2 linked regions of the Spartinivicinus marinus genome follow. The protein of the gene in region 1 interacts with the protein of each later gene in a pairwise test. Links are inferred from orthologs where the notes say so. Each region holds a gene or a part of one and is shown in the gene's direction. Other genes may lie near its edges.

Region 1 (3,786 bases):
CCCTATACAGGTAGTGGTGTAATGGCTTCAGCATTTGCGATGGATAAATATCGGTCGAAATTACTTTGGCAGGGATTAGGCTTACCAACACCTGTGTTTCAACTGTTTCAAAAAAGCCAGCAAACAACTGAGTTATCACCTAAGGTTGCTTTTCCTTGTGTCCTAAAGCCTGCTAAAGAAGGCTCCAGTATTGGAATTACTAAAGTGAATACTGCTGAAGACTTTCCAGCTGCTTTAGCCACTGCGCTGCAGTTTGATGATGATGTTTTAGCGGAGCCCTGGATAACCGGTGCTGAATTTACGGTTGCCATTTTAAATGAGCGGGCACTGCCACCTATTGAGTTAAAAACTGATCGAACATTTTATGACTATGAAGCCAAATATATTGCCAACGATACGCAATATATTTGTCCCTGTAATTTATCATCTAGAAAGCAACATGAACTGAAAAAACTGGCATTAGAGGCTTTTGAAAGTTTAGGGTGTAAAGGGTGGGGGCGTGTAGATGTTATGCAAGATCAGGCAGGTGATTTTTGGGTTTTAGAAGTAAACACTGTACCAGGTATGACTGATCATAGTTTGGTGCCAATGGCTGCTAAAGAGGATGGCTATAGTTTTTCGAAATTAGTGTTAGAAATCCTGGCTACAGCGCAAGCGCAATAGATTCATAGGCAATAATGATGTACCCTGTGCGGTTACGCGACAATAACGGTATAAATCGTAAACAAGCAAAACGTCGAGGAGCAAGTAAAAAAAAGCAAACGCAAAAAAAGTCAATAAAATGGAGCAGGTTGCTTGGGAGCTTTCTAAAATTATCTTTAGTGGCGTGTTTTATTGGTTTAGGTGTCTGGTGTTGGCCAAAACTGACTGATTATTTTAACCAGCCAGTAAAACGGGTACAGGTTGAAGGTCAGTTTGCTGCATTACAAAAGGCAAGTGTACAACAACTAGTAGAGCCCTACCTAAGTAGTCGTTTTTTTAATATTGACTTAATTGGTTTGCAAACAGATTTAGAGAAAATACCTTGGATTGAGACTGTGGCTTTACGACGAGTGTGGCCAGATCAAATTCAGGTAAAAATAGTTGAACATATAGCAGTTGCACGCTGGAATGATGATGAGCTGTTAAGTAACAAAGGAAACCGGTTTAAGCCTGAAAAGTTGACAGGGTTAAAAAGCTTACCAAAGTTAACAGGGCCTGTCGGAACAGAACAGCAGGTTATGGCTCAATATCATAAAATAGCGCAACTTATTCGGCCATTAGGGATGTCAATTAAACAGCTAAATGTCAGCTCAAGAGGGGCCCTGGTATTTGTAACGGATCATTTTCGTGTGTTGGTTGGCAGGGATGATGTGGTTAAGAAAATACAGCGATTTGTTAAAGTTTACAAAGCGCAGCTAGTAGGAAAAAAGGAGCTGATTAAATCAGTTGATGTACGTTATAGCAGCGGCGTAGCAGTGATGTGGAAAACTAGTGAGTTAAAAAGCTAATGCTATTACAGGCAACCAGTGATTTGAAAAGCAGTAATCTGGAATGCTGCTGCAAGGAAAAGAGTTGCAAGGGTATAAACAAGTATGGGGTGTAAATTTTATATACCAATCGCGTATAGATAAGACGGCGCAAAGGTATTACTTCACTTGAAGTGTAATGGGTAGGAAGGTTTTCGAATGGCAACGTCTCAAGACGGAAAAATGATAGTCGGTCTAGACATTGGTACATCTAAAGTGGTCGCTATAGTAGGTGAAGTGGCTGATGATGGTACGTTGAAAGTGGTCGGCATTGGTGCTCATCCATCTCGTGGGCTGAAAAAAGGCGTTGTTGTAAATATCGAGTCTACTGTTCAGTCCATTCAGCGAGCGATAGAAGAAGCTGAATTAATGGCTGGCTGTCAGATTCACTCGGTATATGCAGGTATCGCTGGTAGTCACATTAGTAGTTTGAATTCCCATGGTATTGTGGCCATTCGAGATCGAGAAGTATCCCCAGCTGATGTCGATCGGGTTATTGATGCGGCTCAGGCGGTTGCTATTCCTGCGGATCAGAAAATTCTACATATCTTGCCTCAAGAATATGTAGTGGATACCCAGGAAGGTGTTAAAGAACCTCTGGGAATGTCAGGCGTTCGGCTGGAAGCAAAAGTTCATCTGGTTACCTGCGCAGTGAATGCAGCACAAAATATTGAAAAATGTGTCAAGCGCTGCAATTTAGAGGTAGAAGATATTATTTTGGAACAGCTGGCTTCTAGTTACTCAGTGCTAACTGAAGATGAAAAAGAGCTAGGGGTTTGTCTGGTAGATATTGGTGGAGGAACCACAGATATTGCCGTATTTACTAGTGGCTCGATTCGGCATACTGAAGTAATCCCTATTGCTGGTGACCAAGTAACGAATGACATCGCGATGGCGCTTCGCACGCCTACTCAGCATGCGGAAGAAATTAAAATTAAATACGCTTGTGCACTTACTCAGTTAGCAAGGGCAGAAGAGTTAATAAAAGTACCTAGTGTGGGTGACCGCCCACCACGGGATTTATCAAGACAAGCACTGGCAGAAGTGGTTGAGCCCCGTTACGAAGAATTATTTACCCTAGTGCAAGGGGCGCTTAGACGTAGTGGTTTTGAAGAGCTGATTCCTGCTGGCATCGTTTTGACTGGCGGTACTGCCAAAATGGAGGGTGTTGTGGAGTTGGCTGAAGAAATTTTTCATATGCCCGTTAGGTTAGGCATGCCTACGGATATTAAAGGACTTTCTGATGTGGTAAAAAATCCTATCTTCTCGACAGGTGTCGGGTTGTTACATTATGGGTTACAGCATCAAAAAGAAGGTAGTGTTGCCATGCCTGTAAGATCTGCCGCTAAAGTAAATATCTTTAGCCGGATGAAACATTGGTTTCAAGGAAACTTTTAACAGGAGTAACGATAAATAATACAAATTAAATTGAATAGTAGTAGATAGTTGAGAGAAAGGAGAGGGTTATGTTTGAGTTGGTTGATAATGTGCCGCAAAACGCGGTCATTAAAGTTGTCGGTGTGGGCGGCGGAGGTGGCAATGCTGTCAACCACATGTTAAATAAGCACGTCGATGGTGTTGATTTTATCTGTGCGAATACAGATGCACAAGCGTTAAAAAACTTGGCGGCAAAAACGGTTCTGCAATTAGGAACTGGTGTGACTAAAGGATTGGGTGCAGGCGCTAATCCTGACGTTGGCCGTGAAGCGGCACTTGAAGATCGCGAGCGCATTGAAGAAGTGCTAAATGGCGCTGATATGGTATTTATCACAGCCGGTATGGGTGGTGGTACAGGTACAGGTGCAGCTCCAGTTGTTGCGCAAGTTGCTAAAGAAATGGGTATTTTAACCGTGGCAGTCGTCACTAGGCCATTCCCTTTTGAAGGACGTAAGCGGATGATTGTGGCTGATGAAGGGATCAAAGAATTAGCAGAAAATGTTGATTCTTTAATCACAATCCCTAATGAAAAATTGCTACCTGTGTTAGGAAAAGATGCCAGTTTATTATCAGCATTTAGTGCGGCAAATGATGTATTACTTGGTGCAGTGCAAGGTATTGCTGATCTAATTATTCGTCCGGGAATGATTAACGTTGATTTTGCAGATGTACGCACAGTAATGTCTGAAATGGGCATGGCAATGATGGGAACAGGTTCTGCGACAGGTTCTAATCGAGCAGTAGAAGCAGCTGAAGTGGCAATTCGCAGCCCACTTTTAGAGGATGTAAATTTACACGGCGCTCGTGGAATACTGGTTAATATTACAGCAGGATTAGATCT
Region 2 (3,936 bases), 190 kb from region 1 along the record:
ATCTGGCTATCTAAATCGGCAGAAAAATATTCTTTAGGCAAGCCTATTTTCAGCCCAGCAATACTGTCGTTAAGCGTGGCTGTATAATCTGGTACGGGCTCATTGGCACAGGTTGAGTCTTTTTCATCAAACCCTGCCATGATATTCATTAACAAGGCGGCATCTTCGGCGGTTTGGGTGATTGGGCCAGCTTGATCAAGGCTTGAAGCAAAGGCAATCATGCCCCAACGAGATACACGACCATAGGTGGGTTTTAATCCGGTAATGCCACATAAGGCAGCAGGTTGGCGAATGGAGCCGCCCGTATCTGTGCCTGTGGCTGCAGGTGCCAACCGGGCAGCAACGGCTGCAGCCGAACCACCTGATGAGCCGCCAGGAGTAGAGTCTAATTGCCAAGGGTTCTTGACTGCACCAAAGTAACTGGTTTCGTTGGAAGAGCCCATGGCAAACTCATCCATATTGGTTTTACCCAACATAACACAACCTGCGTCTTGGAACTTTTGTGAGACAGTTGACTCATAAGGGGCAATAAAGTTAGAGAGCATTTTAGAGCCGCAGGTTGTTTTAATGCCATTTGTACAAAAAATGTCCTTATGAGCAATAGGGACGCCGGTTAATAGGCCTGCATTATTATTTGCACGGCAATTGTCGGCTGCTTTGGCTGCAGTTAGCGCCTGGTCTTCCGTGATACTGATAAAACTATTCAGCTGATTATCGAACTGCTTAATCTGGTTCAAGTAATGCTGGGTTAGTTCAACACTGGAAAATTCGCCTTTGGCAAGACCAGCTGCCAGTTGCGCTACAGTTTTGTTTTGCATGGTAATTACAGGTCCTATTGGATTGTACAGGTCCTAATACAGGTGTTTGTGCGGCAAGGTGATAGTTTTTGCTGACGGACTTGATTACTCAATAACCTTAGGTACCAAATACAAGCCGTTTTCAGTAGCAGGGGCAATGGCCTGAAAGGTTTCCCGCTGGTTGGTTTCGGTGACTGCATCTGCGCGCAGCCGTTGTTCCATCTCCAGTGGGTGAGCCAAAGGCTCTACATTATCAGTATCAGCAGCCTGCATTTGGTCGATCATGGTTAAAATTTGGGTTAACCCTTCAGTAGTATTGGCAATATCTTGCTGGTCGATAGCAATGCGTGCCAGGTGGGCTATTTTTTCAACATCGGTTTGATCAAGGGCCATGGGTGCTCTCCAACTAAAAGCCAAACTGCAAATGTAGGGGTTTGCAGTGACAATCTCAAGCGCTTGTGAGTGATTGAACGAGAGATAGTAAATAAAAAAATAGAAATAGAAGACAGATTTTTGTCAATCAATTAAAAGGTTAGACTACAGTATAAGTAAGACACAATGCATTAGTTATGGCTGTAGCAAGTAACGAAGTTGGTGTTAACTGACAGGCTTGCCCTTAACTAAGGGTATAATAGTTTACTATGAGATAGCTTCTTAACTTGCTCTATGTAAGCGCGGTTGTTAGAGTTTGCAGCAATTTGCAAGATTATGAATAAAAACCACAGTCAATCTTATTTATTTGACTTATTAGTTAGGTGCTTTTTACTGAGAGTCAGCTTATTAAAAGGTGGCTGAGATTAGGTAGATAGCAAGTTTAGATATAAAGCGTAAACTGTTTTGTTGGCCGGTTGCACTGATCTTTATTATTAAGTTACAGCTAATCAATGCGCTTGTGTAAAACACTGCAACCATATTCACATTCTTTGTTTGTTGGGAAGAATACCACGCATGCTCAAGAAACTACGGGGATTTTTTTCAAGTGACCTGTCAATTGACTTAGGTACTGCTAATACCCTGATTTATGTTAGAGATAAAGGGATCGTGTTAAACGAACCTTCGGTGGTGGCTATTCGTCATCATGGTAGTCAGAAAACGGTTGCCGCAGTGGGTACTGAGGCGAAGCGAATGCTGGGTAGAACCCCTGGTAATATCACAGCTATCCGGCCTATGAAAGACGGAGTGATCGCTGACTTTAGTGTCACTGAAAAAATGCTCCAGCATTTTATTAATAAGGTACACGAAAACAGTTTTATTCAGCCAAGCCCACGGGTGTTGGTATGTGTGCCTTGCAAGTCGACTCAAGTTGAGCGGCGGGCCATTCGTGAGTCAGCGCTAGGTGCGGGTGCTCGTGAAGTGTATTTAATAGAAGAACCAATGGCTGCAGCCATTGGTGCTGGCCTACCTGTTGAAGAAGCCCATGGCTCAATGGTTGTGGATATCGGTGGGGGAACCACTGAAATAGCTATTATTTCGCTAAGCGGGATTGTTTATTCGGAGTCAGTCCGGGTGGGGGGTGACCGCTTTGATGAAGCCATAGTCACTTATGTTCGTCGTAACTATGGCAGCCTGATCGGTGATGCCACGGCAGAAAGAATTAAACAAGAAATTGCCTGTGCCTACCCAGGTGATGAACTGCGCGAAATTGATGTAAGAGGCCGTAATCTGGCAGAAGGGGTACCTCGCAGTTTTACCCTTAATAGTAATGAGATTCTGGAAGCACTTCAGGAATCTTTAGCAGCCATTGTGCAGTCAGTGAAAAGTGCACTAGAGCAATCACCACCTGAACTCGCTTCCGACATTGCAGAGCGAGGTATGGTTCTGACAGGCGGTGGTGCGTTACTAAAAGGTTTGGAGCGCCTGCTGAGTGAAGAAACTGGGTTGCCTGTGGTGGTGGCTGAAGATCCTCTGACCTGTGTGGCCCGAGGGGGAGGACGAGCACTAGAAATAATGGAACGCCATGCATTTGATCTTTTATCTACTGAGTAGTCAAAACCAATAGGACTTACTAGAGCTTAAGTGAGTCTAATTGATAAGGTATTCAACATTGCAAGACAGATTTTTTTATGGTCTTGCAACCTATTCAGTAGGTAGGAGACTGTTGTAGCTTAATTCTTAATTAAAGGTATTGGCTTTTTAAGGTAACAGTCTCCAATGTAGTTAAAAGACAAAATGTGGGAGTCACCAATTAAGCGAATATTTTCTAAGCAACAATCTCTCACCGCACAGCTGCTGTTTTTTATTGTGTTGTCATTAGGCTTGATGCTTTCTGAGCAGCGGTTTGATGGCCTGGACAATGGCCTTAACAAAGTGAGAGCCTGGCTGACCGTAGTCGCTACACCTGTGCAGTGGGTGGCTGATCTTCCTGCACAAATGTGGGGGATGGCTGATGACGCCCTGAAAACTCGCAAAGAACTTATTTTAGAAAACGCGAAGTTAGAAGCGAAAAACTTGCTACTGGAGCGTCGCCTTCAGAAGCTCGCGGCACTCACGGCACAAAATATCCGTTTACGAGAATTACTGAATTCCTCAAAACTCCTTGATGAGCGAGTTCTGATTGCGGAGCTAGTGGGGGTAGATCCCGACCCTTATGCTCACCAGGTTATTGTTAATAAAGGCTCGACAGATGGAGTTTTTGTTGGACAGCCTTTACTGGATGCCAGTGGTTTGATGGGGCAAGTTATTTCCGTCAGCCCTTTTTCCAGCCGTATTCTGCTTATTACCGATGCTAATCATAGTGTGCCTGTTCAAGTGAATCGTAACGGTGCTCGTGCCATTGCTGCAGGCACAGGTAAATTGGATGAGCTGCTACTACGCCATGTGCCGGATACTGCTGATATCCGTGAAGGTGATATTCTAGTCAGTTCAGGCCTAGGGCAGCGTTTTCCGGTAGGCTATCCAGTGGGTAAAGTGATCCAGGTTATCCACGACCCTGGCAAACCTTTTGCCATCATCAAAGTAAGACCTTCTGCAAAGTTAGATCGCAGTCGTCATGTGTTATTGGTCTTCAGTGGTAAAGAAGCTAATGATAACAATGATGTGATTGCGGTAGATGAGACCCAAGTAAGTGAAGCGCCTAATGTCAACTGATCGACCCCAGGGCCGCATGGTAATCTGGACGACTATTTTTTTTGCCTATGTA

The links. The genes of interacting proteins can lie anywhere in the genome.
Region 2: the proteins of ftsA (region 1) and OQE68_RS18540 interact in binary tests that used the Escherichia coli proteins (3 or more experiments, as listed by UniProt). The link is inferred for Spartinivicinus marinus from one-to-one orthologs.

Annotation. Positions count from the first base shown.
Region 1 is NZ_JAPJZK010000001.1:4,269,314-4,273,099, forward strand. Bases 803-3,786 are described here. They hold ftsA (cell division protein FtsA), read left to right. Parts: upstream 803-1,667; coding sequence 1,668-2,906; downstream 2,907-3,786. Other genes in these bases: OQE68_RS19155 (cell division protein FtsQ/DivIB), read left to right, coding at 803-1,490; ftsZ (cell division protein FtsZ), read left to right, coding at 2,975-3,786. In the rest of the region: OQE68_RS19150 (D-alanine--D-alanine ligase), read left to right, coding at 1-663; more of OQE68_RS19155, read left to right, coding at 678-802. UniProt on the Escherichia coli protein: Essential cell division protein that assists in the assembly of the Z ring. May serve as the principal membrane anchor for the Z ring.
Region 2 is NZ_JAPJZK010000001.1:4,077,195-4,081,130, forward strand. What follows is about bases 802-3,764. They hold OQE68_RS18540 (rod shape-determining protein), read left to right. Parts: upstream 802-1,745; coding sequence 1,746-2,783; downstream 2,784-3,764. Other genes in these bases: gatA (Asp-tRNA(Asn)/Glu-tRNA(Gln) amidotransferase subunit GatA), read right to left, coding at 802-818; gatC (Asp-tRNA(Asn)/Glu-tRNA(Gln) amidotransferase subunit GatC), read right to left, coding at 903-1,190; mreC (rod shape-determining protein MreC), read left to right, coding at 2,967-3,764. Outside these bases: more of gatA, read right to left, coding at 1-801; more of mreC, read left to right, coding at 3,765-3,884; rod shape-determining protein MreD, read left to right, coding at 3,874-3,936. UniProt on the Escherichia coli protein: Forms membrane-associated dynamic filaments that are essential for cell shape determination. Acts by regulating cell wall synthesis and cell elongation, and thus cell shape.